DNA from 4 places in the Alkaliphilus metalliredigens QYMF genome. Region 2 is predicted to be linked to each of the others. Evidence: riboswitches for the same ligand, from Rfam matches in the RefSeq annotation. Region 2 holds a riboswitch; each other region holds the start of a gene.
What was found. A riboswitch is a leader RNA that binds a small molecule or an ion and turns the genes downstream of it on or off. The one in region 2 is predicted to bind cyclic di-GMP.
Positions count from the first base shown of each region.

Region 1: another riboswitch for cyclic di-GMP. It lies ahead of AMET_RS07250 (methyl-accepting chemotaxis protein); the one in region 2 lies ahead of AMET_RS24150 (methyl-accepting chemotaxis protein).
Region 3: another riboswitch for cyclic di-GMP. It lies ahead of AMET_RS24405 (putative bifunctional diguanylate cyclase/phosphodiesterase); the one in region 2 lies ahead of AMET_RS24150 (methyl-accepting chemotaxis protein).
Region 4: another riboswitch for cyclic di-GMP. It lies ahead of AMET_RS02345 (methyl-accepting chemotaxis protein); the one in region 2 lies ahead of AMET_RS24150 (methyl-accepting chemotaxis protein).

Region 1 covers NC_009633.1:1,523,935-1,532,236, reverse strand. Annotated here, with positions in the region: gene istB (IS21-like element helper ATPase IstB) at 1-507, opposite strand, end outside; gene istA (IS21 family transposase) at 495-2,063, opposite strand; gene AMET_RS07250 (methyl-accepting chemotaxis protein) at 2,179-3,741, opposite strand; cyclic di-GMP riboswitch class I at 3,895-3,983, opposite strand; gene AMET_RS07245 (SIR2 family NAD-dependent protein deacylase) at 4,294-5,043, opposite strand; gene AMET_RS07240 (HAD family hydrolase) at 5,518-5,988, opposite strand; gene AMET_RS07235 (NifB/NifX family molybdenum-iron cluster-binding protein) at 5,997-6,353, opposite strand; gene AMET_RS07230 (ATP-binding protein) at 6,388-7,248, opposite strand; gene AMET_RS07225 (nucleotide-binding protein) at 7,226-8,098, opposite strand; gene AMET_RS07220 (NifB/NifX family molybdenum-iron cluster-binding protein) at 8,085-8,302, opposite strand, start outside.
Region 2 covers NC_009633.1:970,767-979,068, forward strand. Annotated here, with positions in the region: gene AMET_RS04615 (hypothetical protein) at 269-460, shown strand; gene AMET_RS24825 (hypothetical protein) at 572-763, shown strand; gene AMET_RS24145 (diguanylate cyclase domain-containing protein) at 1,129-3,315, shown strand; cyclic di-GMP riboswitch class I at 3,576-3,665, shown strand; gene AMET_RS24150 (methyl-accepting chemotaxis protein) at 3,880-5,916, shown strand; gene pcrA (DNA helicase PcrA) at 6,138-8,302, shown strand, end outside.
Region 3 covers NC_009633.1:2,939,776-2,948,077, reverse strand. Annotated here, with positions in the region: gene AMET_RS14445 (MerR family transcriptional regulator) at 1-749, shown strand, start outside; gene AMET_RS14440 (GerW family sporulation protein) at 849-1,226, opposite strand; gene AMET_RS14435 (DUF2953 domain-containing protein) at 1,216-1,917, opposite strand; gene AMET_RS14430 (hypothetical protein) at 1,914-2,369, opposite strand; gene AMET_RS14425 (RNA polymerase sigma factor) at 2,372-2,920, opposite strand; cyclic di-GMP riboswitch class I at 3,197-3,282, shown strand; gene AMET_RS24405 (putative bifunctional diguanylate cyclase/phosphodiesterase) at 3,367-5,517, shown strand; gene AMET_RS14415 (sensor domain-containing protein) at 6,330-8,302, shown strand, end outside.
Region 4 covers NC_009633.1:477,598-485,899, reverse strand. Annotated here, with positions in the region: gene AMET_RS02375 (xanthine dehydrogenase family protein molybdopterin-binding subunit) at 1-1,248, opposite strand, end outside; gene AMET_RS02370 ((2Fe-2S)-binding protein) at 1,251-1,700, opposite strand; gene AMET_RS02365 (FAD binding domain-containing protein) at 1,700-2,500, opposite strand; partial or broken gene AMET_RS27250 (transposase) at 2,964-3,259, shown strand; gene AMET_RS27245 (transposase) at 3,348-3,458, shown strand; gene AMET_RS27240 (hypothetical protein) at 3,485-3,718, shown strand; gene AMET_RS02350 (hypothetical protein) at 3,784-3,993, opposite strand; gene AMET_RS02345 (methyl-accepting chemotaxis protein) at 4,005-5,312, opposite strand; cyclic di-GMP riboswitch class I at 5,740-5,829, opposite strand; gene AMET_RS02340 (transposase) at 6,144-6,560, opposite strand; gene AMET_RS02335 (uracil-xanthine permease family protein) at 6,786-8,099, opposite strand.

The sequences.
Region 1 (8,302 bases), 550 kb from region 2:
CTCATCGATGATCAGAAGACTAGAAGATAAAACATTGTTGATTTTCCCTTTGCTTTTTCTTGATATCTCCTGTGTTTTTAAACAGTGCATCAGATTGTCCATGGTGGTGAAGCTAACCTTGTAGCCCATCTCTACAGCCTTGTACCCTAATGCAATACACAAGTGGCTTTTACCTACCCCTGGAGGGCCTAAAAGTATTAGATTATACATTCTATCTATCCAGTCCATCTCAATAAGACTATTGATTTGTCTTTGGGTAATCGATCTTTGAAAGGTTAGATCGAACTCTTCTATTGTCTTAAGTACCGGAAAGCCTGCAGCCTTAACTCTGCGTTCCTGGGCCTTTTTCTCTCTGAGATCGACTTCGTTTTCTAATATTGACAGTAAAAGATTCTGATATGAAATGTTGTTTATGTCAGCATTTTCAACGATGGAATCTGCATTGGTATTTAAGTAGTTCAATTTGAGTTTTTTAGCGTGATCCTTTATTGATTCTAATTTTTCCATTTTCTTTTATCCTCCTTCAGGGCACTCATGTATTCTCTAATATCTCGTACTTGAGGCTTTAAATCCTGATATTTTGAAGGAGTAGTTATGTCAGCTTTAAAGTACTTCTTATTTAGTTGTCTGTTTTCTTCAAGTTTTAAGTACTGTATGGCATCCTTCAAGAGCCCTGCGCTAAACAATTTCCTTTCAATACAGTAGCTTAATGCCCTTTGAACAATTGATTTGTCTTGGTTTTTTACTGTATTCATTATTAGGGCAAATTGATCTTTAAAGTGTCTTGGCTTCTCTATTTTTAATACATCAACAAATTCATTAGCCTTTTCAGTATGGTCTAAGCTTTTTAACACTTTGTTGTAGATTTCATGACTTGTACAGTGTTTACTCTCATTCCTATCATAGTGCTCTATTTTCACTAATTTTCCTTTATCCTGACTGATTTTATGTTCAATAATTAACTGTTCTGTATCTTGGTTCTTAATTTCCATGGTATCTTTCTTAATAATTAATTTAACCTCTTTCCCTGGAGAATAGGTTCCCGTAGGGACTTGGTATCTATTTTGCTTGTAAAAAACTGTATTGTTTTTTCTAACGAGATAGGTTAAACTATTTGTATTAGTTGTGTTTACAAATAGAGTGGGTATTGGCTTTAAGTGTTCCTTTTCCAGGGCAAACACTTCTGCCGGTACCTTCTTTGTTGTTTCATGGACTTTTTTATTACCTCTTCTTTCTAACCATTTCAGCGAATCATCATTAAATGAGTCAATATCTACAAATGTTCTATTCTTTGCAAAATTATACTTGGCATATTTCACTACGGCTTCAATTTTCCCTTTACTCTGTGGGTCATAACCCCTGCAAAGGTACACTTTAAACTTAAGGGAATTAATATAGTTTTGAAATCCTTCTGTGTATATGATATCTCCATGATTTTCTGATACCACTAGGACTCTGTCCTGGTCATAAACAACCTCCTTAGGCATTCCTCCAAAATATTCAAAGGCTTTATTATGGGCCTCAATGAATGTCTGGGTAGTAAAGGGCTTGTCTATCCAATAGATGTATTTATGTCTGGAATGGGATAAAACCATACCAAAGCAATATACTTTGATTCTTGTTTTGTCAGGTTTATCTAGCCATATTTGGCCCAGGTCAACCTGTGCTTGATATCCCATAGGAAGCTCATCCACCTCCTCAAATTGCCTTGCTGAAACTACTTTAGGGAGCTTATGTTCTTCCCTTAAGTGATTGACATATAGTCGTAAAGTTCTATCCTTAAAGTCCAGCACATGATATTTTTCCTCTAGCCAATCATATATTTGAGCACTTGATAAATCCCTATGTTCTCTAATCCATGCTAAGACTTCGTCCTTATATTTGTCCACCTTCCTTTCTCTAGATTCAGTTCTTTGTCTTAAGCTTGCAAATTCATCTGGTGTCATATCCCAATATTTATGTACTGTTTTATAGTCGATCTCCAGCCTCCTTGCTACCTGTGATTTATTCAGTCCTTTGGACTTGTATCCTTGGATTTCAGCAAACATATTCCACTCCTTCAATTTCATTCCTCCTCTGGTGTCACTAGCTAACTAATTCTACCAGAAGGGATATTATTATTGTAGTAAATTGGAAATTATTCTCCGTTTTTGTTTGCCAAAATCTCTCCCTTTTATTTTACCAGTTACATCTAGCTGCTTCTATGGCTGCATTTAATGCCAATAGGTTTGTTTGTGCTGCAATATCTTTAATCATCTGACTAGCGCTGTCTATTTTTTCTGCACTTTCATTTGTATTGACAATAATCTCATGTACTTTCTTTGCCGATTGATTCGTCGTATTGCTCTTTTTCACCAACTCTTTTAATATTTCTAGTCCGTCATCCTTTAATTTAATAACTTCATTTGCAGAAGTATTTAAATTTCTGATAAATTGCTGATCTTTTTCAATTAAGTCACCTAATTCGTTAATATGCTCTACGCCCTTTTCTGTATCCTTTGCTTGGTCGTTAGCGCCTTTAGCAATTTCCTCAATAGTTCTAGCTACTTCATCGGCTGCTGTAGCTGACTGTTGACTAGAGGCTGTTAACTCTTCAGAGGAGGCCGCTACCTGTTGAGAAGTGTCTGAGATTTGCCTGATAAACACCCTGAGGTTGTCCGTAATAGTCTGAAATGCAGTTGCTAAGGAACCAATCTCATCTTTTCTTTTCATCAATACTTCTGGCATATCTTCTGTAATATCCAAATCAGCTATTCTCTCCGAATATCTTATAGTTGAAATGATTGGTTTTACAATTGAATTTCCTATTAGATAACAAAGAGCGATACTGATGGCTAAAATAATAACAGCAGTTAAAGTAATACTTCTTTGGAGTCTTGGAATAGCACCTAATACTTCCTCTTCATTTGCAGTAATGGCCATGATCCAATCCGTACCTTCAATAGGTGCGTATCCCGAATAAAGATCATTTCCTTCAAACTGATAGCTACTGACACCAGTTTGTTCTTCAATCATTGTTTCAAATAATCCTGCCATGGACTGTAAGGTGGGAGCATGCTGCACTTCTTCAATTGGATTCCATTGATTGATTACCCTATCTCTGTCTGGATAGGCTATGACTGTACCTTCTCCATTGATCATGAAGGCATACCCCATGTCTCCAAAACCCATGTCATCAGAAATGGCATTTAAGAAGTTGGCATCTTTAATGCCCACAAGCCCCCCTATAACTTCATTGTTGGTATTATATATCGGAGCAGATAAAGCTACGACTACAGATCCATTGTCTGCTGGATTTATACTAACTGTGGGAGGCATCATGCCTCTACGACCAGCCATGGAGTCAGTAAAGTAGTCTCTCATATTTACGTCGATCCCAGTATCATCAGTCCTGAAAGAATCTGTAAAATGAAGAAATCCATCTTGACCAACAATGCCTATCCTAATATAATCTTCTCGCTGTTGGACTATTACTTCTAGAAAAGTTAATTTTTCTTCTAAAGAAGCCTCTTCACTACTTATCAAATCTCTAGTCGAAAGTCCTTCAATATATACATAGTGAGTATCAATTCTAGCGTTTATCATCCGGCTCCCTTCTTCTGCTAATAATCCCAGAGCTTTGTCTACTTCTTGTGTAACTGCATCTCCAGCTGTAGTTAAAGAAACAATGGCAAAACTTCCAGATACAAATAAAATTAATACAGAAAAATAGACAATCAATTTTGTTTTAATACTTTTCACTTAATAACCCCCCCATATTTTATTTTAAATAAAATTCCTTACTTTACTCTTATTTAACCACATAAAAAGACACCCACTTTTTATGTAAAAACCCAGGTGCCTGCATAAACAAATCCCCACAAATCATACTTGTTCTATGATTTCTAGTTTTATTTTGGCAACCTGGCAATCATAGGAATAAAGATCCCCTTAGATCCATAGCTTTGCGTCCTTATTTTTCAATAAGTTTGCCTTTATCAAGTTTATTGTGTCGCCTTCCCTTAACCACTACTCCTCCATTAGGAATTAATAGCCATTCAAACTCTTCTAAGAGTTGTCATTCAGATCTGCTTTAGTTCGACAAATTTCCACTAATTTCTCACTTCTATATTTTAACACATAATAACATAAATAGGGTAAATATTTAGAATTTATAAAAAACAATCAATTATATGGAGTACCTTTATTAGAAAATCCCATAAGTAGAAAGCCTTTAGACTCACAAATAAAGGCTTTGATTATCAAGCTATGCCGATTTGATCTGGAGATCATGATGTGTTTTCATAAAAAGTGCTACAATAATAGATAATGATTCAACGCTTCTAGTACTTCCTTTGCCTTTCCTATGATGGTTAAATCAAAGGCATAGTCAGTACTCCTCTCTTCATTATTGATAAAAACTTTCTTTCCTTTTGTTAGCATCGGAAGATGATTCACAGGATACACTTCTAAACTTGTTCCAATTACAATCAGAAGGTCACACTTCTGAATATCCCGCAAGGCAGAATCCCAGGCTTTAGGTGGTAGGGTCTCGCCAAATAGGATCACGCTAGGTCTTAGGCCTTTATCACCACAGGATCCACAAGTCTCTACCGCCAAGAAACGCTCTAAACTCGCCTCATGATTACAGTTGTTACATCGAATTTTTCTGATGTTTCCATGAAGTTCATATACATTTTGACTTCCAGCCATTACATGTAACCCTGCCACATTTTGTGTGGCAATGCTTCTGATCATTCCCTTTTTTTCTAAATCCGATAAAATATAGTGTCCTTTATGAGGTTGAATGCCAACTAAAAGTCTTAATCGCATGTCATAGAACTCATGAAATAATGAATAGTTTTCATAAAATGTATCGATGTTTGCCACGGTTCTTGGATCGATACTCCGCCACCATCCCTTTTCACTTCTAAAGTCAGGAATATTGCTTTCCGTATCCATACCAGCTCCAGTCAGGATCACTGTGTCCTTAGATTTTTTAATTAAGGAAGCCAGCTTGATGACTCCATCCTTCATCCTTTCACCATTGAATACACTACTCATTTAAATTCCTCCTAGTACTTTTTTCCTATTTATATATCTTCTATGATTTCTACATTTTCCCTTTATATATCTGAATATTATCACATTAATTTTTACCGATATTTTTTCATCTTCCATCTACCTTTTATGTTTCTTTACCCATAGTAACGATCTATTCATAATATACCCAACCCGCTATAAATATACGAAATTTATTAAATTTTATTTTTATCCATTAATTAAAAAACAATAACCTTCAATCATTTTGATAAACATACAGAATATTGGTTTTTGTGAATATACTCAGTCTAAAGAACTGGCAAACAGAAATAGGACCCTCCATGAATTCATTACTCAAATTTTAAACTCCGAATCAAAAAAGCTGAAATTTAAATTCCAGCTTTTTTGATTTGACTTTCAATATCTAAGTTCCTGGTATGTATTAAGTTACTTAGAGCTGAATTTTCAGGATATGCTCCTTCCAAATCACCAAAATCAAAATCTCAATGTTGCTTTAAGTCTATTTGGATAGATGAATAGTTCAAGTGCATTTTTAATATCACTTATGATTATGTTTGCACTATTCATTGCCTTCATGGAACATCCTTCTTCTCCTATAATACATATTCCAATTCTTGATTCCTCAAGCATCCATGCATCATTATTGCCATTTCCTATTGAAGCCGTAACCCTTGAACTCAGTTTTTGAATGAGCCCTAGCTTTGCTTCTCTTTCATCCTTTGTTTCAATCCCAATAATTGTTATTGGAAGTCCCTTCATTTCAAATTCAACACTTCCAAATGTGTCTGCAGTTATGACATATAAATCAACCAAATGTGAAAGATCCTCTATCAATTCTGGAACACCAGGGATTAGAATACCATCTTTAGCTAAGGTACCGTTATAATCTAAAACTAAATTTTTAATTTCAATTTTACCATGTCCAGGTATATCAACACTTATCATAGGATTTCTTAATCTCTACAATCATCATGATGTTGATGTTCATGACACACAGAGCCTGTCGACTTCAGTTGGCCTTGTAAATAGAGTTCCACTGCATTTTTCGCTTCTCCCTTTGCACCAACAATCACTTCAATTCCTTTTTCATTAAATATGTCAACAGCACCACCGCCCATCCCACCAGAAATGATGACGTTAACACCAAGATCATTTAAGAAATTTGGCAAAAATCCCGGTTTATGACCTGGATTTGCTACAGTTTCACTCTTAACAATCTTACTATTCTCTGCAATGTAAATATTAAAGTTCTCACAATGACCAAAATGCCCCGTTACCTTGTTTTGTTCACTTGCAACTGCAATTTTCATATTCATTTCCTCCTCGTTTATAAGTTCGTTAACTTTATTTAGAAAGCAATTCCATTGTTCTTTTATAAACCACTCTTGTTGCAAAACCTGAAGTACTATCACTGTCTATAATGCTGTTCCCCTTATTAATAGCTTCTACTGCTTCTAGGTCAAATGGCACTCTCCCAACAAAGGGCAAATTATTTTTTTTGCAAAATGCCTCTATACTTTCAGCAATTTCTATATTGGTATCAAATTTGTTTGTACAAACAGCAATTCTTGCTTGAAACTTCCTAGCCGTTTCAATAATACGTTCCATGTCCCTTATTCCAGAAATGGATGGCTCTGCAACAATTAATACCATATCAACACCACTGAGGGACGCAATCACTGGACAACCTATTCCTGGGGAGCCGTCTATGATGGCGAACTCAGCATCCTCAGCAGCAGACTTCATGCTTTTTTTAACTTCCGTAACCAACATCCCAGAGGTACCACTGCCCATTTTTAGTTGGGCCCTCGAAAAGACAACATCTTCTTTGTATAGCATTAAATCTCCTGCTTTTTCAGGCTTTAAAGATACTGCCCCTACAGGACAAAGTTCTTCACAAACACCACAACCTTCACAAACAAATGGGTCTACATGATAGCCATCATCGAAATTGATTGCATCAAAGCGACAATTCTCTCTACAAAGATCACACTGAACACATATTTGAGAATTAATTTCTGCCTTTGGCATACCAAAGTAATCAGATTCTATAGCCTTTGCGGATTGATGCATCAATAAATGTAGATTTGGTGCATCCACATCACAATCAGCGTAAGCTGTCGCACTGGATAGCTTGATGAATGCTGTGGCCATGGTGGTTTTTCCTGTTCCACCTTTGCCGCTAAGGATTAACAACTGTTTCATGTTGCACCTCCTCACTTACCTTGTGTAGCAATTGATTGAAGACGTCGAAATATTTATCGCTCTGTCTAATAGCAATTAACCCATTGGAATTAATTGTCCCCAGTTCATTGTCAAAAAGAATTTTACCTAAAACGTTGATATTCTTTTCAGTACAATAGGTTTCAGCTGGATTTTCGCTTTGAACACATTTATTCAACACCACCCCATATGGTTTATTAAAAAGCGTTACCAAGTCATGCACCATATTCAAATTATGAACCCCAAACAAAGTTGGTTCTGCTACTAAAATACAATAATCAGCATCTTTTATGCTTTCCATTACGGTGCAGGCACTCCCCGGTGGGCAGTCTATTACCGTAATGTCTTGATATTCATTAGCATATTTCAATATCTCTTTGATTATTGGAACACCTGATGTTTCCCCTACATTCATAATTCCTGAAATGACCCTGACATCTTCAGATTTTCCATTTTGAACCACTCCAATTACCTTTTCCCTTTCGGATAAAGCTTTTTCTGGACAAAACAAGCTGCAACCACCACAAGAATGACAAATTTCATCAAAAACCATCAGTTTATGATTGATGTAAGCCAATGCATTGAACTTGCAAAACGCCACACAGCTACGACATCCAGTGCAAAGCTTTTCATCTACAACTGGAATTTTCACAGAAATATCATGCCGTTTTAGCTGTTCAGGCTTAAAAAACAAGTGGCCATTAGGCTCTTCCACATCACAATCTATGTAAACAGAGTTTTTAGCTATGGCTGCCAAGTTGACCGCTACAAGTGTTTTTCCAGTGCCTCCTTTACCACTGAGCACTGCTATTTTTATTTTAGTTCCCTCCATGATTATGGAATCCTGCATGGATTTCTGTTAGCAAGGGTAACGTCCCCGTATTGTATGCGTTGATATTATTTTGAACCGATTGGTTCATGGTTTTATAAATAGAAATATTGGCTGCTTTAATAACTTCTGCTGCATTTTCTCCACATCTTGGTGTCAATAATACTTCTGCCTTTTGATCTACAATCACCTGTGCCGCTTTGATCC
Region 2 (8,302 bases):
TTTCTAAATGAATCATACTATTAAAATATGCTTTCATCTTATTAAATGTTTATGGATTATGTCAATAAAAATTTAAATTTCAACATGCACAATAAGATTGTACCCTTCATAGGATAAAATCACACGAGAAAAGTGAAGTAAGCGGGTAGGGTTGATACAAAAGAAATACATTCATTAATAGAGAGGCACCTTTATGATCACTGACACATAATATGTAGTGAAACAATGAAAGTTAGAAGTAAACACTTTCATGAAGGAGGTGAAGTACATGTCAGAGGTAGCGAGCACAAACGTTTTAGGTGGTTTGTTTGGGAGAGACAGTAGTGTGTTGTTTTTCTTCCTACTACTGGTGGTGATCTTCTGTAGCTGTGGTATATTTAAGGGCGCAGGTGACAGCTTGTTATTCTTCTTCCTATTATTAGCAGTATTATTTGGAGGAAGACAATTATCATTTTGTTAGTTAAAGGGTAGGGTATCCTACCCTTTTTCATGTCACCAAATAAAAGTGAAAGTCATACTATAGATAATGACACTAGGAATAGTGGAAAATCTATTGAGGAAGGTGAAATATATGTCTGAGGTAACTAGTGGTAGTAGATTTGGAGGATTATTTGGGACGGATTCAAGTTTGTTGTTTTTCTTTTTGTTGCTGGTTTTAATATTCTGTAACTGTGGTATCTTTAGAGGATCGGGGGATAGTTTACTATTCTTCTTCTTGCTATTGGTAGTACTCTTTGGTGGAACAAGACTATTTGGTGTGTAAATCGGTGTCAAATGTGATAAAATGAATAAGACCAAATAAGAAGGGATCTAGATCCCTTCTTATTTGTTTAAGCGCTATGAGTCGATGCGATAGCATCAGACGAATTTTTGTATGACTTCTAATTAAAAAATTGAAAAGCCATACAAATTTCGCTAAAAAATAATCTTTGGAAAAGGTATAATATAACCGGACATGTATCTGACAGCCTAAAATAGAAAAAAATCTTTTGGCTAGGTATTAAGTCCTATGTTGCTTAACAAACAATAGGTAATATTTACTGTGTATTACTTGTTAAACCAACTGTAATCATATAGAATATATTTATTGAGTTGATTCTAAGAATTGATAGGATAAGAGGTGGATCTATGACAAGCCCCAGAATTTTAATCGTGGAAGATTCCCGAATGCTTGCACTGGATATACAAGAAAAATTAAATCATTTAGGGTATACTGTCATAGGGACGGCGGCCACAGGAGAAGAGGCTATTTCTTATGCCCAAACACAGTCACCAGATTTGGTGTTGATGGATATTTTTCTTAAGGGAGAAATGGATGGCATTGAAGCTGCAACTAAAATACAAGGACAACTTAAACTGCCAATCATTTATTTAACCTCTTATTCAGAGACGAAAATTTTAGATAGAATCAAGGCAACAGAGTCCTATGGTTATTTAGTAAAACCAGTTAAGGAGAGTGTGCTTCATACGAATATTCAAATGGCCCTCTATAAAGCCGATATTGAACGAAAGCTTCGAGAAAGTGAAATAAAGTATCGTGCATTATTTCAAAACATGATGGATGGCTTTGGATATTTTCAAATTGTGATAGATGAGAACAACCACCCAGTGGATTTTATTATATTAGAGGTGAATAGAGCCTTTGAAAGATTAATGACAACCAGCCGCAGGAAAATTATTGGGAAAAGGGGTACCGAAGTATTTAAAGGAATGGTTGAGTCAGACTTTGATTGGATCGAAGAGTGTGGACGTGTTGCTTTAAATGGAGAAACGGTTCATCGGAAGGAAAGATACTTTGAGAATTTAAAAAAATGGATCTCTTTTGCTATATCAAGCCCTAAGGCTGGGGAATTTATTATTATTTTTACAGATGTTACTGAGCAAAAACAAATGCAAGAGAATTTTCGAGAAGGGAAGGATAGGCTAGATAGCATTCTCAATTCCATTGAAGACGCCATTTGGTCAGCAGATCCAAAAACCTTAGCCCTACGCTATCTCAACCCAGCAGGAGAAAAGGTGTTTGGTAGGCCTGTACGAGAATTGTTGGATGAAGGCAAACAGTTTATTTTTGAAATGGTTTTTCCTGAGGATCAAGAAATAATGAAGGATGCATTAGAACAAATATTCAAGACTGGAAGCTGGGATGTTGAACTTCGGATTGTACATCCTGACGGACAGGTGAAATGGATTCGAGATAGAGCGTGGATTGTAAAGGATCAATACGGTCAAACGGTACAGATTGATGGGATTGCCACAGATGTGACCACCAGAAAGTTAAATCATGAAGAAATTCAGTACTTGAGCTTTCATGATAAGTTAACAGGGCTTTATAACCGGGCATACTTTGAGGAAGAATTTAAACGATTAAATAAATATCGACAGCTCCCCTTAAGTATTATTGTGGCAGATGCCAATGTGCTAAAACTAGTTAATGATGCATTTGGACATAAAACGGGAGATGACGTGTTAATTAAAATCGCAGAAGTATTAAAGGATTCTTGTCGAGAAGAGGATCTGATCTTCCGATGGGGAGGAGATGAGTTTGCCATCTTACTACCACAAACTGAAGAACGGGTAGCCCTAGATATTTGCAAGCGAATACAAGAAACCTGTGATGATTTGAAGAGTGAACCGGTTAAAATTAGTATCTCTCTGGGAGCTGCGACAAAAACAAAGATAGAGCAAGATGTGAATACTGTGATTAAAGAGTCAGAAAACCGTATGTATCACAACAAGCTAATCAGAAGTAAGCAAGTAAGATATGAAATCATTAATTCGCTGCTGGCTACATTGGTTGAGAAAACCAGTGAAACAGCAGGACATATGGATAGACTACAAGTCATGGGGGTTGGATTAGGGAAGCAAATGAATCTGTCCCAAGGAGAATTAAAGGAACTACAGGTATTGGCAAAAGTACATGATGTTGGAAAGGTATCGATTCCTACTTATATACTAGAGAAACAGGAAGACCTAACAGAAGAAGAAATTGAGCGTATAGAAAAACACCCGGAAATTGGTTATCGAATTGCCAATGCAACTTCTGAACTAGCCACCATTGCAGAAGGGATATTATCTCATCATGAACGATGGGATGGATTGGGATATCCAAGACAATTAAAGGGAACTCAAATTCCGCTTCTAGCAAGAATTATCGGAATTGTAGATTCATATGATATCATTTGTCATGGAACCGCTCATAAACAGGGCGAAGGAGAAAATGTGGCCCTTCAAGAAATTATAAAAGGAGCAGGCACCCAATTTGATCCAGATTTAGTAGAAGCATTTGTTAAGATGATGAAGAGTAAAACCGATTAGGTTTTACTCTTTTTATTTGTATTTACTTCTATAAAGTGAAATTGATGAGTAGACTCAATATATTTTTCTTTATTTGTTATTATATTTGTATAATTTTATAAAATAATGTAGAATGAAGAAGGAATTGTTAAAAGTATGTCGAAATTGATTTATTAGAGTTAAGAGTTAATACTTTGGCTTTATTAATGCAGAACACTGAATAGGTATTAACTATTATTAGTAATATCGTTTAACTAAAAACTACATAATACCAACGATAATGTTGGTAAGGGCAAACTTATTGAAAAATAAGGGCGCAAAGCTATGGATCTAAGGGAATATTATATTCCTATGATTGCCAGGTTGCCGAAATGCAAACTTGTAAGTATAAAGATTAATATGCTTTCTGAGTATTTATGTATTGCGACACCTGGCCTTTTCCTAGAGGCCAGTTTTTTTGTGGAAAAAAGGAAGAAAGTAAATCAGTTTTCAGCATAGAAGCATAGAAGCATAGAAGCATAGAAGCATAGAAGCATAGAAACATAGAAACTATAGAAATGAAAATCATAGGAGGAATAAAAAAATATGGCTAACACAAAGAATAAGGGCAGAAGGTACTCAATCAAGTTAAGATTAATCGTTTTACCATTAATCGTTATATTTATTGCTATTTTAGGTATTGGGGTTAGATCTTCTCTTCTAATAAAAGACAGCTTACTGGATCAAATGCGAAGTGATGGCTTAGAACTTTCACATCTAGCTGCTGCACAATTAGAGACAGCCACTGTTTCTTTGGAAACAGTTAATACAATGATAGAAAACAATATAAGCGCAGTTGCTAGAAATGTAATCTCCAATCAAGATAATATGAGCAACAATACATTAACCCAACTGGCAGAGAGTTTAGATGTTCATGAAATTAATATCTTTAGTCAAACTGGTGAAATTATTTATTCTAACCTTAATGAAAACATAGGTTGGATTGCAGATGAATCACATGCTTTGCATCTTATGCTGAGGGAAGGAAAAGTTGAATTAATGGAAGAGATAAGAGAAAGCACTGTCTCTAATGACTACTATAAATATGGATACACAGTAAGTCCTACAGGGGATGTAATACAGGTAGGAATTCTCGCAAATGTGATTCATGACTTATCGGAAAGTTTTAGTTATCAAAGCACTGTTGAAAATTTAGCTAAAGAGGAAAATATTGTTTTCGCTCTTTTTGCAGATAAAAGCTTAAGGGCTATGGCTCACAGTGATCGGGAGAGAATTGGACTTGATCTTAGTGATGATGAAGGAATTCAAATAGCAGCTGGAAATGGAGAGGTTTATACATCGGAATATACTTATTTAGGAATAGAAGTATATGAAGTATTGGTTCCTGTTTGGATAAATGGGGAACACGTAGGGGCGATCAATCTTGGGATATCTATGGACAATGTATATGCTGCAGTATCGAAGAATACTGTACAAGTAGGCATTTTGGGATTGATCTCCTTTTTGGTAATTGGCAGTATCTTATTTGTAATGTCAAACTATGTAATCAAAATAGTCAATGTCGTAAAAGAACAGTTGAATGTAATTGCTTCAGGAGATTTAACAACTGAGTTTTCGCAAAAACATCTTAATCTAAAAGATGAATTTGGAGAAATGATCGGTTCTATCATTGACATGCAGACATCTATCAAGGCAATGATAGAAAATATAGCCACCACCTCTCAGCAGGTAGCAGCGTCTTCACAAGAGCTCACAGCCACTAGCCAACAGTCAGCTACAGCAGCAGATGAAGTCGCTAAAACCATTGAAGAAATGGCTAAGGGTGCCAATGATCAAGCCAGGAATACAGAACAGGGAGTAGAACATATTAACGGATTGGGTCAGTTAATAGAAGAAGACCAGCAACATATTACAGAGTTGAATAAGTCTAATAGTGAAGTAACTAAGTTAAAGGATGAAGGATTAGAAGTATTAAAGGATTTAGTAGAAAAGACAAACCTTAGCAATAAATCATCGGAAGAAATACATGAAACGATTGTAGAAACTAATAAAAGTGCTGAAAAAATAGAAACTGCAAGTGATATGATTAAAAGTATAGCTGAACAAACGAATCTACTGGCGTTAAATGCCGCTATTGAAGCAGCTAGGGCAGGGGATGCAGGTAAGGGATTTGCAGTGGTGGCAGAGGAAATACGAAAGCTAGCAGAACAATCTTCTAAATTTACAGAGGACATAGGTATCGTGATACAAGAGTTAACGAGTCGAACAGGAAAAGCAGTAGTGATCATGCAAGAAGTTGAAAAACTAGGGGAATCACAAACAAAGAGTGTAGAATTAACCAGTGATAAATTCAAAGGTATAAATGATGCAGTAGAGCGAATGGGTGGCATTACACTAGAAATAACCCGTTCTGGTAAAGGCATGGAATCTAAGAAGAACGAAATTATAGAAATTATAGAAAGTCTATCTGCTATCGCACAAGAAAATGCAGCAGGAACGGAAGAAGCCTCAGCATCGGTGGAAGAACAAACTGCATCTATGATTGAAATAGCTAATGCCAGTGAATCATTAGCACGATTGTCGGAGGAAATGCAAGAGAGCACTGCCAAGTTTAAGTATTAAAAATAGGAATACCTGAGTGCCATAAGAAGCCTAGGTATATTTCAAGTAAGAACAAGCACTTGATTTGACCTGAATCTAGTAGAAATCTTTGTTAAAACCAGTAAGAGTAAAACCAATTAGGTTTTACTCTTTTTATGTTTGTCTGTACTCCTTTATTGAAACCATGTGCTAAATCATGTAAGATAGAGTATAGAAAACAATAGTTTGAAGGGAGCAACAAAATGAATTTAACTCACTTAAATGATGAACAGCGAAAGGCAGTAGAGCATACAAAGGGGCCACTACTTCTATTGGCAGGGGCAGGATCGGGGAAAACCAGAGTACTCACCCATCGAATTGCCTACCTAGTAGAAGAACTAGGTGTTTCCCCATATCATATTTTGTCTATCACCTTTACCAATAAAGCAGCCCGTGAAATGAAGGAGCGTATTCATCAGCTCCTGGGAGATGGTTTTCGGGACTTATGGGTCAGTACATTCCATTCCTCCTGTGTACGGATTTTAAGAAGTGAAATTGACAAGCTTGGGTATAGTAAAAACTTTGTTATTTATGACACCACAGATCAACAGATTGTCATCAAAGAGTGTTTGAAAAAATTGAATTTAGACGATAAGATGTATCAACCCAGAGCTGTATTGGCGGAAATTGGAAAGGCCAAAGATCAACTAATGGGACCCAAGGAATTTCAACAAGAGGTTCAGGGGAGGGACTTTAGAAAAGAAAAAATAGCAACCATTTATGAAATGTATCAAAACAAGTTGAGAAGTAATAACGCCCTAGACTTTGACGACTTGATTATGAAGACAGTTCAATTGTTTTTAACACATCCACCGGTTTTAGCTTTCTACCAAGAAAAGTTTAAATACATATTGGTTGATGAGTTTCAGGATACAAATATGGCTCAATATACATTGGTCAGCCTATTGGCTAAGAAACATCATAATCTTTGTGTTGTAGGAGATGATGATCAGTCAATCTATGGATGGCGTGGTGCTGATATTCGCAATATATTAGGATTTGAAAAGGATTTTCCTAATACCAGGGTTATTAAATTAGAACAAAATTATCGATCCACTAAAAATATTTTATCTGCAGCCAATGCGGTGGTGGCTAAAAATTCAGAACGTAAGGACAAAAAACTTTGGACAGATAATATTCCAGGAGAGGTCATTCAGTATTATAAGGCCAGCAATGAATATGATGAGGCAGGGTATATTACCAATGCAATTGATGAAATGAAGGAAACGGAGACGCGTTCCTACAACGATTTCGCCATTTTATATCGAACAAATGCCCAATCCAGGACATTAGAGGAATTGTTAATGAAAAAGGCAATCCCCTATCGATTACTGGGAGGAACACGATTTTATGATCGAAAGGAAATTAGAGATATTTTAGCTTACTTGAAAATCATTGAAAATCCTGTGGATGATGTCAATGTCAAACGAATTATCAATGTACCCAAGCGGGGGATTGGGTTAAGGAGTATTGAAAAGCTAGAAATACATGCGGACGAAAGAGAGTCAAGCTTCTTTAATGCCCTATTGGATGTAGAACTGATGCCGGATCTCTCTACCCGGGTGAAGGTACAATCAAGTAAATTTACTCAAATGATTACGAGCCTACGAGACATAAAGGATGAAGTGCCTGTAACAACCATTGTTAAGGAAATATATAAGCAATCAGAATATATTGATGAACTGCATAAGGAAGACACAGTGGAAGCTAAGGGACGGATTGAAAACTTAGAGGAATTTCTCTCCTTAACCAAGGATTTTGATGAAAATGCAGAAATAAAAACATTGGAGGAATTTCTAGCTAGGACCTCTCTAGAAACCTCCTTAGATCTAATGGATGAGGACGAAGCAGCTGTTGTGCTCATGACACTTCATAGTGCCAAAGGACTTGAATTTCCAGTGGTCTTTATACCTGGAATGGAGGAAGGGATCTTTCCGTCATCCATGTCCCTACAAGAGAATAATGAGGAAGAGGAGCGCCGGCTCTGTTATGTGGGAATTACCAGAGCAATGGAAAAGCTTTATTTAAGTCATGCAATGATGAGGACATTATACGGTAGAACCAATGCCAATGCAGTTTCTAGATTTATTCGAGAAATTCCAGAGGAACTCATCACCATGGAAAAACCCTATAATCGGCAGCAAGAAGTTCGAAAAATGCAAACTTCACCCCTATTTAATGGAGGCGGAATGTATCAAAAACCCGTTAAACAGGAAAATATAACAGGGGAGATTAAAACAGGAATGAAAATCAAACATCCAAAGTTTGGTGTGGGAACAGTGGTTGCCGCATCAGGAGAAATGTTGACAATTGCTTTTCCAAATGCAGGGATCAAGAAAATTTCTACTGCCTTTACACAATTAGAAGT
Region 3 (8,302 bases), 2.0 Mb from region 2:
AAAGGCTGGCCCAAATGGCAGGTGTGAGTACGAGAACATTGAGATACTACGATGAAATTGGGATTTTAAAGCCTGCAAGAGTTAATTCATCCGGATATCGTATTTATGGGGAAAAAGAAGTAGATAGGCTACAGCAAATACGCTTTTACAGGGAGCTGGGTGTGAATTTGGAAAAGATTAAACAAATAATCACTGCACCTAACTTTGATGAATTAAAGGCATTGGGTCAGCATCAGGAGAAGCTTCTTGAAAAAAGAGCTGAACTAGACAGGTTAATTGCAAATGTAGATAAAACAATTGCAGCAAAGGAGAGGGGAATAATAATGAGTGACCATGAAAAATTTGAAGGCTTTAAGAAAAAGTTAACCGAGGAAAATGAAAAGAAATATGGTAAGGAGATCCGTGAGAAGTATGGTGATAAGAGCATTGATCAATCCAATAAGAAACTGAAAAACATGACACAAGGAGAATATGATGAAATTACCACCCTTGCAGATGCGGTGATTGAAACATTTCACACAGCACTTCAAACCGGGGACCCTGCAGGTGAATTAGCCCAAAGAGCAGCAGACTTACATCGCCAATGGATAAGCTTTTACTGGGACAGCTATACAAAAGAAGCCCATGCTGGAGTTGCCCAGATGTATGTGGATGACGAAAGGTTTAGAGCATATTATGATAAAAAACAACCTGGAACAGCAGCATTTATGAGAGACGCAATTCATATTTACGCAGGAGTGAAAAACTGAAGGGTGCTAAAAAGAAAAAATACCTAGAGTATGATATCTAGGTATTTTTTGTGAGTAGTTATTTCAAGGTATTATATAAAGCACTAAACTGGTGTAATCTTACTCTTCTTTGGGAGCCTCTTGTGTTGTTTCCTTATTTAAATTTACCTTAGCAACGATGTCTGGTACCATTTCTAAAAGCTTTTCCATACCAGCTCTTTGACTGATTGGGAGGACTTGAACTTCTTCATTTTTGATGACGATTATGGCTGTTGGTGTAGCCTTGGCACCAACGCCACCACCACCTCCAACTCCTTTATTTCCTTTTTCATCGGTTCCATCCCCTGATCCTGTACCGAGACCAAATGAGATATCTACCATGGGTATGAGGGTAACACTTCCTACGGTAATAGGCTCTCCTACAACGGTTTTAGATGTAAAGAATTTTTCAAGCTTTTCGAATAATTGACCTGCATTTTCTGAAAAGTTAGTTGACATGTTTTTTTTCCTCCTTCTCTTTAATAAATAATATTTTTAGAATCTTTCTAATGGGCTTAGATAAAGTAAGTTGCAACACAATCCATAGAAACAAAATAACAATGATTCTACCATGGACTTCTAACTCTCCTTCAAGCTTTGTTTCCCCAAAAGAGGGGGTTATCTCTAGGGGAGAGTCATTAAATAAGGGCTGTAGGGAACTTGTAATGGCCAGTATGATACCGGTATAGTAAGGATCATCAAATCCATAGACTCCCTCAAGTCTGAACTTTTTGGGTTTCAAATGATGTAGCACCCTTTTGATAGCCAAGAAAATAACATCTAATAACTCTCTGGTAACATGTTCCCATGCTAATGGGAACTTATTCTTATATTTTACTTTTTTCTTTGTTGTCTTTTTCTTCTTCGGTTTTTTTGATTCTTGTTTTTTCTTGTATGTCTTCCTTTCTTCTCCACTGGTGTGGATGGAAATAGGAAGACCAAGAAGTTTAATTCTTATCGCTTTAGGACTGTTGTTGATGATGGTGAAATCCACCTTTACTAAGTGCCAAAACCAGCCGATATGACCTTTAAACGTGACAACTAGGTCCTTTGAAGCCATTAAATGATAATCCACTGGGATAATTAGGATTAATAGTAGTATTGCCAATAAAAATAGGAGTAGATAACGAAGTATCGCTAATAAAATCATAGGCCATTCCTTAGCAAGGAACTCTTGGACCTTATCTTAAAGGATCCTGTAATGAAGTTTTCCAGCAAAGAAGATGCCTTTTTTATCGTGGACTTAGACGTCTTAGAAGCTACCTTAGCTCCTGGAATAAACCTTAGAAAGAGGGTAGCACTACTGAGTATGTTACTTTGAATGTCAACAAAATCCTTTATACCGAAGGGATGAGTATCTTCGGAAGATGGTTGGCGATTTTTAAAATCATGTAATACACGGGCTTTCACATCAAGTGCCTCGGGAGGTAAGTCAACGGAAGACATCTCCTCAAGTTCCCAAAGAAGGAGTTTCAGTTCCATTAAATCCCTTCGGCAGCCATGACATACCTTCAGATGCTCCTCTAGTATAATGGACTCCAATGGTTCAATTGTATTTTCTAGAGACTCTTGAAGTAAGCTTTTATCAAATGAACAGTTCAATTCTACACCTCCCAAACCCCTTCTTTTTTTAACTGATCTTTTAAGTGTTTTCTTCCTCGAAATAAATGGGTCTTGACAGTTCCTATGGGTATGGACAAACATTGGCTAATCTCCTGATAGCTCATGGCTTCTACATGCCTAAGAAGAATCACCGACTTTATTTCATGGGGCAATTGACTGATACTGGTCTTCAGTAGTTTTTCAGTGCTTTTATAGGATAATGCTAATTCAACGTTGTCAGCAGATGGAATGCTTAATGTGGGATCTAAAGGCAATGGGGTTGGTTTTTTAGCCCTAGCGAAATTATGACAGGTATTAATTGTAATCTTCTTAATCCAAGGAGATAGCGGATGGCCTTTTTCAAAGCGAGGGATGGATTGATAGATTTTTATGTATACCTCCTGTAATAAATCTAAGGAATCTTCTTTAGAGTGGGTATAATTGTAGCATAGTCGATAGATATAGCTTTGGTATTTCGTATATAATAGATCAAACCCCTCCATGTTTTGATCTTGGCAAAGCTTAATTAGCTTTTCATCAGAGACCTCCAAAGGTATCCCCCCCATTTTTGACCTTCACTTATTATATACACGAAATTGATGTAAAAGTTTCAAATATATGCAAAAAAAATAAAAAGACTAAGTAAATTTAAAATCTTCTTATTAGGAAGATTATTTTCCTCATTTTGTAAGGAAATATGAGATGGCATATATTGAAATATTATGTAAATTGTGATAGTATGATTGTAGAAATAAGAACAAAGTCCTACTTCCAATAGGACTTTGTATCTGAAAATTAGCAATATTTCTTAAAAATTCATTTTTAAAAATAAGTAAAGGCAAAACCATCGAAAGATGGTGACGCAAAGCCACGAATCTAAGTCGTTTGACGATAGGATAGTCGGGTTGCCTATTAAAGTTATATTTTGTCAAAATAGGTGCCCTTTAAGGCACTTATTTTTTTGAATAAAATCTATTGAATTGAGGGGAGGCACCCCATGCCAAAGTCAAAGCATAAAGTGAAAAACCACATTGTTAATAAGTACAAATTAGTATACCTGCCATTATTCATTGGGGTGTTGGCTATTTTAACTGTCAGTGTGACGAGCTATTATATCAGTAAAAATTTACTGTTAGATGAAATGAAACAAGGCGGAATCAATTTGGCTAATTTAACCACTAGAAAAATTAATAATGAGATTAGCTCTATGAAGATAATTAATGATTTACTAGAAGATGGGCTTAAACAAGCAAGAAATCCAGTCATTAACAATGAAATCCTAAAACAAGAATTTAACTACCAGGAAATTGTTGAAAGCTTAGCTAAAGAAGATAATATTGCCTATGCCCTTATTGTAGACAAGGAGTTAAAGGCCATAGCTGATTCAGATATTAGAGACATTGGCATCGTATATACCGATGATCTGGAATACCTAAGCACTTTAAAGGGAGAAACAATAGCAACTGAGTGGTATTCTGAAGACCTAAATGCTAACGTATTGGAAATAACAGTTCCGCTCTTTGATGATGGTGAAATCATAGGAATACTTGGAATCGGTCTGTCCATGAAAAATGTGTATGGTTCTATTTACTTTATATTTCTAAGCTTTAGCATGATAACGATGATTATGGTTTTGTTGTTTTTGTGGGCACAACATAGAAATGTAATTAAGCCAGTAGATCAATTAGATCAAAGTATTCGTCAAATTGATGTAGAAAAGAATGCAGGCTATCGGCTTCCATCACCGGAGAGAGACACCTTTTTAGGGTTGTTTTCTTCTATTAATGCCATGCTTGATGAGATCAATCACTATTTTTATCAGCTAAAAAAGCAGGAAGCATATATTGAGCATATTGCTTATCATGATGACCTAACAAATTTACCTAATAGAAGAATGCTTGTAGAAAAGCTAGAGCTGGAATTTACTCATAATCGTTCCGGGGCGATTATGCTATTAGACCTTGATAATTTCAAGGAAATCAATGACACATTAGGTCATGTATATGGAGATAAGGTGTTAAAAAAAGTGACTGAAGCCCTATTGCATATAAAAGGTGAAAATCTTGTTGTATCAAGACTTGGTGGAGACGAGTTTCTTATTCTTATAAAAGAAGAAGAGGATATTCTTAAAATTGAGAATTACGCAAGAAAAGTGATTGATTTATTTAGTAACAAGTTGTTGGTGGAGGATGATGAAGTTTATCTAACCTGCAGTATTGGAATTGCTCTATACCCGTCAAATAGCAATAGTGTAAGTCAGCTAATCATGAATGCTGACATGGCGATGTATGGTGTTAAGGGTTTTGGGAAAAACAATTATATGTTTTTTAATGAGGAAATGCTAACCAATTTAAATGAAAAGATTGAAGTGGAAAATAAATTAAGGATAGCATTAAAAGATGATGGGTTTAAATTATTATACCAACCACAAATTGATACCTATACAGGAGAAATTGTGGGATTTGAGGCTCTTTTAAGACTTAAAAAAAGCAATCTATCTCCAGCACAGTTTATTCCAGTAGCTGAAGAAACGGGAATGATTATAGAAATTGGTAGATGGGTAACGGAAGCAGTCATCAAGCAAGTAGCCCTATGGAAAAAGAAGGAATTATCCCTAAAGCCAATAGCAATTAATTTTTCAGCAAAGCAACTGAATGATTTAAGTTATATTGATTTTTTACAAGCTAAGCTCAAGGAAAATCATGTGGAGGCTAACTATCTTGAGATAGAAATTACAGAGGGTCTCTTTTTAGAAAAAATTGAGAAGACAATTGAATTTGTAAATCAAATTAAAGCACTAGGGGTGAAAATGGCCCTAGATGATTTTGGTACTGGGTACTCTTCTCTTAGTTATTTAACATTTTTACCAGTAGATAAAATAAAGTTGGATAAATCCTTAAGTGATAAATATCTGGAAACAAAAAATTTCAAGATGATAGGTGGAATCATTGCCCTTGCCCATAGTCTAAATCTAGATGTAGTGGCAGAAGGCATAGAAGAGGAAGCTCAATATATACAACTGAAAGCAGCAAGGAGCAACTACATCCAAGGTTATCTATTTAGCAGGCCATTGGAGGTAAAAGAGGTGGAAAAAATATATAACGATAACTTTTTACATAAGCTTTTATTTGAAGAGTATGATGAATAAAAAGCATGGAGGTGAGGATTCTACTGGTTTTTAAAAAATTAATTTTGATTGGAATGTACATCGTTCTTTTAGATTACACTTATCCTGATAAGCTTATTTTTTATACGAAAACGCGTAAGATTTATCTACAATGTATTGCTAAGGCTCCTGCTTATTCATGTGGGGACCTTGGCAATACTTTTTTGCGATAACGCAATAAGTGAGTGAAAAACGCTGCATGCCACAAGCAATGAAATTAAAAAAACTAAAACTAAACTCATTAATAATTTTTTTGATTGATTTTCACATAAACAACTCCTTTTTTAACTAGATTTTTTAGAGGATTTAATGAAATAGATGGATTGATTATTAAACATCGATTTTCAGTATTATAAGTCATGTATACCCGAATTTAAAAGAGTAAATAACTTTTAATGATTTAAGTGTAGGAAAGCAGCATTCATATTCAATTAAATCCTTTCTTATTTGAAGTGATTCACCATATATTTAGGGTATCATTGATGAAAGGGAAGTTTGTATTGATTAAGGGGGCGAAAACCCAAAATGGAGAAAATAATATGTGATTTCAGGAAAAAAAATACGGAAAAAGAAGGAAAGTTGCTGATAATTGACGAATCTATAGTAATAGCTTTACAATTCATTTATCGTAAATAGTGGTAAGGAAGAGACGACTTTCTCAAAATACAGGAAACTCAATTTACTGGTTTTACCGAACTGAGATATTGGAGAATGCGGTGGAGAATCTTATGCCCCGAAGATAAGATCTTTATAAAGCTGTATTGCATGGAGAAACAAAAAAAGGGGATGATGCGATGCTTTTTAAAAGCAAAACAAACCAACTACATAAAAATGAAGAAAATATTAATCAATATCTTGATAAAAACCATCAAATCAATCCCCATAAAGAAGCCATGTTCATTACAGGTATCTATGGAATCTTTGGATTACTGTGGATCGCCTTATCCGATAAGATACTTTATATAATGGTACAAAATATCACGATTTATAGACAAATTCAGACATATAAAGGTTGGCTATATGTCTTGGTGACCATGATACTAATTTATGTATTAGTGGAAAAGCGTTCGGTATTATTTGGAAAATCGATCATGAAAATAAAAGAAGCCTTTGAAGAATTACAGGCAACTTACGAGGAACTGGTGGCGACGGAACAAGAACTATTGTATCAAAAGGATTTGACTGAAAGTATTATTAGAGAAGCACCAGTGGTTATTGGAATTTGGGATGAAGAAGGGAAAATTAAAAGTCTGAATCCCTTTGGAGAATCCATATTTGGATATAGTCAGGATGAGCTCTATGACAAGAAATGGTGGGATCTTTTGAACACTGAAGCGGATGAAAATTTAATGGAGAATATTTTTAAAAAAGTGAAAAATAGCAAACAATTTAAGAATCATGAGCTTGAGTTCATTGCCAGTGATCAAAAGAGAGTGGATCTCCTTTGGAATAGTAGTGTATTACAGCATCAAGAACATTGTGAACCCACTGAAATTCTTTCCATCGGGGTGGATATTACCAATCGAAAGGCATTGGAAGAGGAATTGAAAAATGCAGCATTCTATGATTCACTGACTGGATTGTATAAAAGGACATTCTTAGAAGTGGAAGTAACCAGACTAATAGAAGAAGATGTATCCTTTGCCTTAATTCACTTAGATTTTAATAATTTTAAATACATTAATAATACTTTAGGTTATTCTATTGGAGATGAATTTCTAAAATATATAGCAGATAAGCTACACAACGCGGTTGAAAAACCACATATAGTTGGACGACTCATTAGTGACGAATTTGCAATATTACTGAAGGAACCAACCTCAAAGGAGCATGTGGAGCACTTACTAGGAGAGATAATACATAGCCTAGGGAAAACATGGACAAGTAATCATCATAAATTTTTTGTGTCCTTCAGTATGGGGGTTTCATTGTATCCCCAAGATGGTCTTGATCATACCATCTTATTTAGAAATGCTGACTTAGCAATGAGTAAAGCTAAAAGAGAAGGTAAGGGAAGACTGTTGTTTTATGTGGATGAAATACTAGAAAGTAATGCAGAGCATATAGAGATGACCAATCATCTTCAGCATGCCATTGAAAAAGAGGAACTGGTGCTTTACTATCAGCCACAGTATAATCTAAATACGGGAGAAATAAGTGGATTAGAGGTATTAATAAGATGGATTCATACTAAAAAAGGGTTTATTTCTCCAGCAAAATTTATTCCTCTAGCTGAAGAAACTGGTCAAATATATGAGATAGAAAAGTGGGTTATCAAAACAGCCTTAACTCAAAAAGAAAAGTTTGAAAAACAAGGATTGATAAATTTAGAGATCGCCATTAACCTCTCTAGCAAAACATTGATGAGCAACGTGAACTTTCAAGAAGTGGAAGCGATCATCAGTTCCTTTGATATAGACCATTCTAAAATAACAATTGAAATTACAGAAACTGCTATTATATCAAATGTTAAGTTTGCAATTGAAAGATTAGAGCAACTCAAGAAATTAGGTTTGAAAATTGCTTTAGATGACTTTGGAACAGGCTATTCATCATTAGTTTATTTAAATGTTTTACCCATTGATATTGTTAAATTGGATAGAAGTTTTGTGAAGAGCATCAAGGAGAACAGTAAGGAATCCTTTATCATTAAATCTATTTTATATTTAGCTAAAGATTTAAATTATAAAGTAGTGGCAGAAGGGATTGAAACAGAAGAACAGTTAGCATTCTTGAAGGAGCATTCTTGTGAAAGTGGACAAGGCTA
Region 4 (8,302 bases), 490 kb from region 2:
TGCCTTTGAACCACTTAAAATAGGATTGGTTTCCCCTTGTTTAATGAGATTTTTCTCTCTAACCTCTGCTGGATCCATATTTAGCTGATCCGCCAACTGATTAATAGCGGATTCCAGAGCAAAAATACCCTGTGTCACCCCATAGCCCCTTAAGGCTCCTGCTGGCATCTTATTGGTGTAGACCGCTTCTCCACTATATCTGACTGCCTTTGCAGTATTGTATAACGGCAGGGTTTTATAGCCTGCCACACCTAACACCGTAGAAGCATGCTCTCCATAGGCACCTGTATCCGATAGGGCTTCCATATCAACTGCCTTGATATTCCCCTCATGATCTGCCCCTAGTTTTACTTTTATTTTCATGGCATGTCGACTACTTGTACAGCCAAGATTCTCTTTTCTATCATAAATTATTTTTGCAGGTTTCCCTGTTTTCAATGTTACAATGGCTGGAAACACTTCAACAGAAGCATTTTGTTTACCACCAAACCCACCTCCGATTTTAGGTTTGATCACCCTCACCTTGCTTTTAGGGATTTCAAGGGCATTGGCCACAATTCTTCTCACATGGAAGGGGATTTGTGTTGAGGTCACAATGGTTAATCTGCCACTGACATCTAGATAGGTAAATGCCCGTTGCGTCTCCATCATACCGTGGGCCTGTGCCTGGGTATAATAGGTTTCCTCCACAATTACAGGGCTATTTTTCAATGCTTCCTCCATATCTCCATTTTCTATCAAGACTGTGGCTGCAATGTTTTTTTCCCTTTTCATGCCTATATCAAAGTTTACTTCAAGATTTTCTTCAGGATGGATCACCGAAGGATGCCCTATGGCTTCTTCAAAATTCAATACCGGCTCTAGTATTTCATATTCTACCTTAATCATTTTCATGGCTTCAATGGCTGTTCTTTCATCTACTGCCGCAATAATGGCCACTTCGTCTCCTACATATCTTACATACTCATCTAATACCAAACGATCATAGGGGGAGGGTTCTGGATAGGATTGTCCCGCCATGGTAAAGCGTTGGTTGGGAACATCCTGATGGGTTAACACACAGGCCACACCACTTCTTTTTTTTGCCTTTTCTACATCTATGGATTTAATCTTTGCAAAGGCATGGGGGCTTCTTAATATTTTAACCACCAATGCCTTCACATTGACTAAATCATCTGTATACACAGGTTTTCCCGTGGCGATATCCATTCCGTCTATTTTAGTGATTGATTGATTGACTATCTTCATCTTCACACCACCCCCATATACTTTTTCACTGCCCTGAGCTGCCCTAGATATCCTGTACATCGACACAGGTTTCCCGTCAAATAATGGATGATCTCCTCTTCAGTAGGATTTTTCAGTTCTCTTTTCATGGCCAGTATCGTCATAATGAAACCAGGACTACAGAACCCACATTGTTCCGCACCCTCTTTGACTAAAACCTTTGCAAAGTCTGTTGCTTCCTCCTGAAGTCCTTCTATGGTGGTAATCTTTTGATTATTTGCCCTCACAGCAAGACTACTACAGGAAAGAGTGGGTTGATCATTTATCCAAATGGTACATAATCCACAACAGCCTGTGTCACAGCCTCTTTTCACACTATTAAAGCCATATCTTCTTAAGGCTTCTACTAAAAACTCATCATAACCAACTTCCATTTCTAATTGTTCATCATTCACTGTCACATTGATCTTCATCATGAGAGCACCTCCTTGATTCCTCTTTTAACTAGCGCCTTACAAAGAATCTGTCTGTATTCCTTTGTTCCTCTCATATTGCTCCCAAATGTCAACTCCTTAGCTGCCAGGATACTAACCTCTTCAATCATTGCTTCACTTAATTGACCTTCTCCTAAAAGCTTTGACGCTTCCCTTGCAATCATCGCCCTTTGTGGTCTTGCCCCTACCGCTATTTTGAATTCATTATTTTCTTTAGATACCGCTACATTTAATATGGCATAATCTCCTTGAGAATTCCTCATGGCATGAAAAGCTGCTCTTGTGTTTTTCTTTAGGATCACTATTTTGATTAAAATATCCTTTTGACATCCCTGGGCTAAAAACGCCGCCAAAGGAATTTTTCCACCTTTGTATAAAATCACATAGGCGTCAAGGGCTAGCAGAGCTGTAATGAAATCAGAAAACCCATACCTTGAATAAACAGTTGCCCCAACCGTTACCACATTTCTAAATTGGACCCCTAAAATTTCCTTTACGGCCCTTGGTAGTATGCCATCAAAATGATCATTTAGAATAGAACTCACTTCTACAGCTCTAAAACTGGTCATTGCCCCTATTTCAATGGCGTTTTCATCTTCTTTTATCTTATCTAATCCCAGATGGGACAAATCAATGGCTGTTGGTATGGTTTTTTTGCCCATTTTCAAAAACCCACAACCTCCCAATAGGGTGTTGGCTCTTTTTTCATTTAAGAGTTGATAGGCTTCTTCTATTGTATTTGGTATGGCATAGTTTTTTATTTGAAACAATTTAATCACTCCCCATTCCGCTACTTTCTAATATAACCAGAGCCTATTATCTCTCCAGTAATACGCCAAGTAAATAAATCCTTCACTATTTCATCTAAATGTAGTATAACATAAAACGACATTTTATTCGAACATTTATTTGTTTTAGAATTGTAAGGTTTGTATTATCTGAACAATTAATATGTTTTTTCATGTTTATTGTTCGTGTTTTTCTCGATGCTTTTATTTTTATATCTGATTTATTATCGTTACACTTTGTTAATCCATAAAAAAGCATCTTCGATGCTTTCGCTGGATGAAACAACTAAGCGATCAACACAATTTAGAAAACCAAAAATTACCAGAGAGGAGTTTTGTTATGAGTACATTACCGAAGGAAGTATTAAGGAGCATGATCAAGGACAATGATTTAATTACTGCAGGGGATATCCACTCTTTTCTAAAGGATCTATTTAAGGATTCTTTATAGGAGATGCTTGAAGCGGAGCTTGAGGTAGGTCTTGGATATTCAAAGCATGAGAAGAAGGCCAAGAAGACAGATAACGCTAGGAACGGTTATTCTTCTAAGAAGATGAAAAGCCAGTTTGGTGAGTTTGAATTGAAGATCTCTCGAGATCGTAAAGGGGAATTTGACCTAGGATTGTTCCGAAGTATCAAAAAAATATATCAGGTATTGAAGAACAGGTAATCTCTCTTTATGTAAGAGGTATGTCTACTCGATATATATATGATCAGATTAATGATATTTATGGCATTGAAGTCTCTTAAAGTGGTCAGTAAAATCACTGATAGGGTCATTCCAGAGATTAAAGAGTGACAAAACAGACCCCTGGATTCCCTGTACCCCTTTGTTTGCATGGATGCTATAAATTATAAAGTGCGTCATGAAGGGCAGATTGTCAATAAGGCCGCATACGTAGTATTAGGGGTGAATGTTGAAGGATACAAGGATATTCTAGGCATATAGATAGGAGAAAATGAAAGTTCTAATTTTTGGCTGGGAGTTCTCACGGGATTTTAAAACTGTGTATACAGCAAGAAGGCACAGCCCTAACTAATCTAAGCTCTGTAAAGGACAAATGGGGAGTTAAATATCCCTATGCGATTAATAGCTGGGAAAATAACTGGGATGTAAAAAGTAAATGGACCCAGCGCTACCATAACTGGGACCAAGTGTTGAATCAACTATTAATCATCTTTGAAGACAGACTAGAAAAATACATTTAGGTGAAATTTTCATCCTAGCCTTTTCAGGCTCAAAGAATAATTAATAAACCAGATGGGAGGCTAAACTACTCCCATTCTAAAAATTTTCTTTGCCTAAAAGTATGCTTTGCATACGAACTGTTCCATAGTCTTATTTGTCCCTTAACCTCTTCTCCACTGCCTTTTCCTCTAGTAATCTCATCTTTTTCTTTAGATTGATCTTTGTTTGCTAGTAAATTTTGATTTGGCAATCGTTGTTTATCATTAGCAATTACCTTACTTTTTATGAACATCATTAATCAATTAGCTACTTTGTTTTGAATTGTCCAATTAAACTAGTTAATTCTTCACCTATTGTAGATAATTTTTGAATAGAACCCATCATCTTTTTAAACTCAGTCCCTTGTTGTTCGGTACCACTTGCTACTTCTTCGGTGACTGCGGATGATTCTTCGATCACTGCCGATATTTCTTGAACAGTAGCAGAGATTTCTTGACTAATACTTGCTACATCTGTAGATAAGCTATTAATCTCTTTAACTTGTAATATACTTTCTTCCGTACCTTGAATAATACTGCTAAAAGCATCTTTAGTTCTTTGTGAAGTTTCTAACCCCTTTTCTATTTGCTTATCTGCATCATTCATCAAGCTAACAGCTTTACTCGTGTTCTGTTGTGTATTTTTTATCAACGCCTCTATGTTTTCAGTTTCCCCTTTAGAATTTTCAGCAAGCTTTCTAATTTCTTCTGCAACTACCGCAAAACCTCTACCAGCATCTCCTGCTCTTGCTGCCTCTATAGAAGCATTTAAAGCAAGAAGATTTGTTTGTTCAGCAATATTATTTATCATTTGTAATATTTGTGAGATCTCATCGGAATCATTTTTTAATGTTCTTATCGTTCCCCCTAAACCATCGGTGAAATCCGCTATTTCTTGCATTACATTCATATTTTCATCTATTGTAACTTGTCCAGTTGCAGCTTTTTCCATAACACTATCTGTTGATTCATCTAATTTCTTTAGCTTTACATCAATATCTTGTATATTTTTGGCTAGTTCATCAACTGCATGTCCAATATCCGTAATGCTTTGACTTTGTTCATTGGAACCATTGGCTAGTTGTTGAGTGCTATTGGAAATCACTTCACTAAACTCATTCATATCACTAGAACTATCAGCTAATTGTTGGGTAGACAAGTTAATCGTTTCAGTAGCATTCTGTATTTGTCCAATTAGGACCCGTAAATTTTCTATAGTATGGTTAAACATATCAGACAATTGTCCAAATTCATCTTTACTTTTAACTTGTACTTTTTCCGTAAGATTGTTATTTGCTAATCTTTTTCCTAGATCAGTTAAGCTATCTAATGGTTTCTTTATAAAAAACTTAATGATACCAAAAGCTACACAACCAGCTAAGAAAATTGAAACTAAAGTTGACATCACATTCATAAGCAATAGATTATCCATCACTTGAGATGCATATTGCAGAAAGATAGAGTTGCCTGTAGTGACAAAAGTAAATGCAAGAACAATAAAAACAGTCAATTTAAACTGTAAACCCATCCCAGCTTTTCTGATACTTTTAATCTTAGAAACGTTACCATTTGACATTGTGATTCCTCCTATAAACACTTAGTAGCAAACTATTTTAGAACTAAAAATGTATTATCAGGACCTCTATTTCTTCTTGTATGAATACATCTATTTTTCTCATCCCCCCCCTTTTTTTTTACAAATTTGTTATCGTATTTTAAAACTCACATTCCGCTGAATGTATATTTATTTTTCACTAATTATTGATTTATGCAAATTAAATCCTTTTATTTGAATTAAAGGAAATTTGCAACTGTGATATTTTTAAATAATTTCAAATTTTTATTATGATTTTAGAATATTTATGCGGAATGTAAGTGAGAACTTACTATCAATAAAAAATCTTTATCTCTTCATAAAAAATGGGCCTCTATTAAAGGGGCCCGATGTCTTAATACACAACTAATCAGTAAGCATATTGGCTTTTACACTTACTAATTAGCATTCCGGCAACCTGGCAATCATAGGAATAGTGTCTTCCCTTAGACCCATAGCTTTGCGCCCTTATTTTTCAATAAGTTTGCTTTTATCAACATTATTGTTGGTATTATGCAATTTTCAATTAAACTATATTCTCAGTAGGACTTTTTATCTAATATAAGTCCCGTTTAGATAGTACTTATACTTCAACTCTAAAACTATATTTCGACATTTTTTCTACAAATTCCTTCTTTATTTTACAAATTTTTATATTTTTTCAAACTATAATCCTTATAACATTCATTTAATTACAGTTATTTTCACTAGTGTTCAAAAATTAGATAATATTTCTATTGATTTTTAAAATTTTTTTCAGTTTTGTTGATGGAGCTCTACAATTAAGCCTTCAGGGAATATATTCCAGTAAAATTAAATACAACTATCCTTATAAAACAATACTATTCCTGTCATTGCTTCATAAGTGGTACATCTTTCGCGAAAACGACTTAGGCTTCGGTCACTTAAAGGCTGTTCCATAGAACTGGTAGTATGCAGGCCATACTGAAAACGTATATCGAATATAAGTGATTCTAAAATCTCTTCATCTGTAACTCCATGCATCTCCTTTAATATCATGGCCCCAATAATAACATTAACGGGTGTATTAGGACGGAATGCTTTATCGCTATAGAGGACAGAAAACTCTTCTTCATCAATAGCAGGAAATACTTTTTGTGCAAAGGCTTTTGCCCATGATTTCGCAAGAAATTTTTTCTCTCTTTGTGTAAGGGAAAAAGCACTGTCATTTAAAGATATTTGATTATAATCATTTGCTACAAAAGCCACTTTTCAATCCCTCCATAATTAGTTATATTAAACTAATTATATCAAATTCGGATAAATAATGGTGTTTGTATTAAATTATCTGGTGTATATAATTCATTTTTATATGTAAGCTTTTGACACTCTAATCCTATTACATAAAAAAGTACCAGATAATAAAATATTATCTGATACTTTTTGTATTACTTTACCTACTGTTATATTTATCTTCAGTGTCGTTCTTGTAAATTAAACTGCACTTTCCTTTGCCTTTTCAGGTGTACTTGTCTTTGGAAAAACAATATTAAGCACAAGAGCAACTGTTGCCGCTATAACAATACCCGAACCACCAAATAAAAGTCGAATTCCTTCCGGCATATTGACTAATATTTCTGGAACAGAACTCATTCCTAGCCCTAATGCTAAAGCAGTCGCAAGGATGATTCCATTACGTCCATCCAGTGGCTCTTGGGTAACCAAATTAATCCCACTGATGGTGATCATTGAAAACATAATGATTGCTGCTCCGCCTAGCACACTACTTGGCATAATGGATATTAGTGCTCCAACCTTTGGGAATAATCCCGCAATAATTAAAAATATGGCTCCAGTTGCTATGGCAAATCTATTCACAACGCCTGTCAGTGCGACGATACCCACATTCTGACTAAATGAAGTATTGGGTAGTACGCCGAACAGTGCCGCAAGAGAGCTACCAATACCATCCATTATTACCCCACTAGATAATTCCTTATCAGTGGCGTCTCTTTTTAATCCTCCCATTGTGATACCTGAAATATCACCTACAGTTTCAACAGCTGTGACAATGTACATAACGCCCATTGCTACAATGGCATCCCAATGAAAGGCTAAACCAAATTTCAATGGCGTCGGGAAACTGAACCATCCAGCCCCCTGCACAGTACCGAAGTCTACCTTACCCATTGGAATCGCTATCAGATAACCTACTATGATTCCGATAAGAATTGCAGAAGCACTTGAAAATCCTTTTGTGAATTGCTTAAGCATTAGTATTGTTACCAAAACCACAGTTCCTAAAAAAAGATTTGATAGAGAACCAAAATCAGCAGCTCCCGATCCACCTCCAAAGGATCTTACTCCTATTGGAATTAGTGAAAGTCCAATGGTAAGTACCACTGTTCCCGTAACCAGTGGTGGAAAAAACTTTCTTAAAGGCTTAATAAAAAAACCTAAGACCCCTTCAAAAACACCTCCAATAAGAGAAGCTCCCAAAATTCCCGCCAAACCATATTTAGCTCCTATGGCTAGACTGGTTCCTATGAAGCCAGAGCTTGTCCCCATGACAATCGGAAGCTTTGCGCCAAAATACAATTGTAGCAGGGTCACAACTCCCGCGATGAACATAGAAGCTTGAATCAAAAAAGTTCTATCCTGTACAGAAATTGATAAAGCACCTGCAATAACCATGATTGGTGTAATATTCCCAGCAAACATTGCCAGCACATGTTGCATACCTAACGGTATGGCTTCTTTTAACGGTGGTACACCCTCCAACTCATAAACACTTGACTTTTTTTCCATTTTAAGTCCCCCCTATTTGTTGTTGATGATTTTATATTTCTTTTGAAATAGCATAACATAAAACAACATAATTTGCGAATCTTTTTTCGGTATATTATATTTAAGTTTGTAATATTAGTAACAATATGCATTAATTTCGAGTATATAGTTCGTGTTTTTTACTTTCCATCCCTTTTTCTCCTTGACTTTCCTTCCCCCCTTTT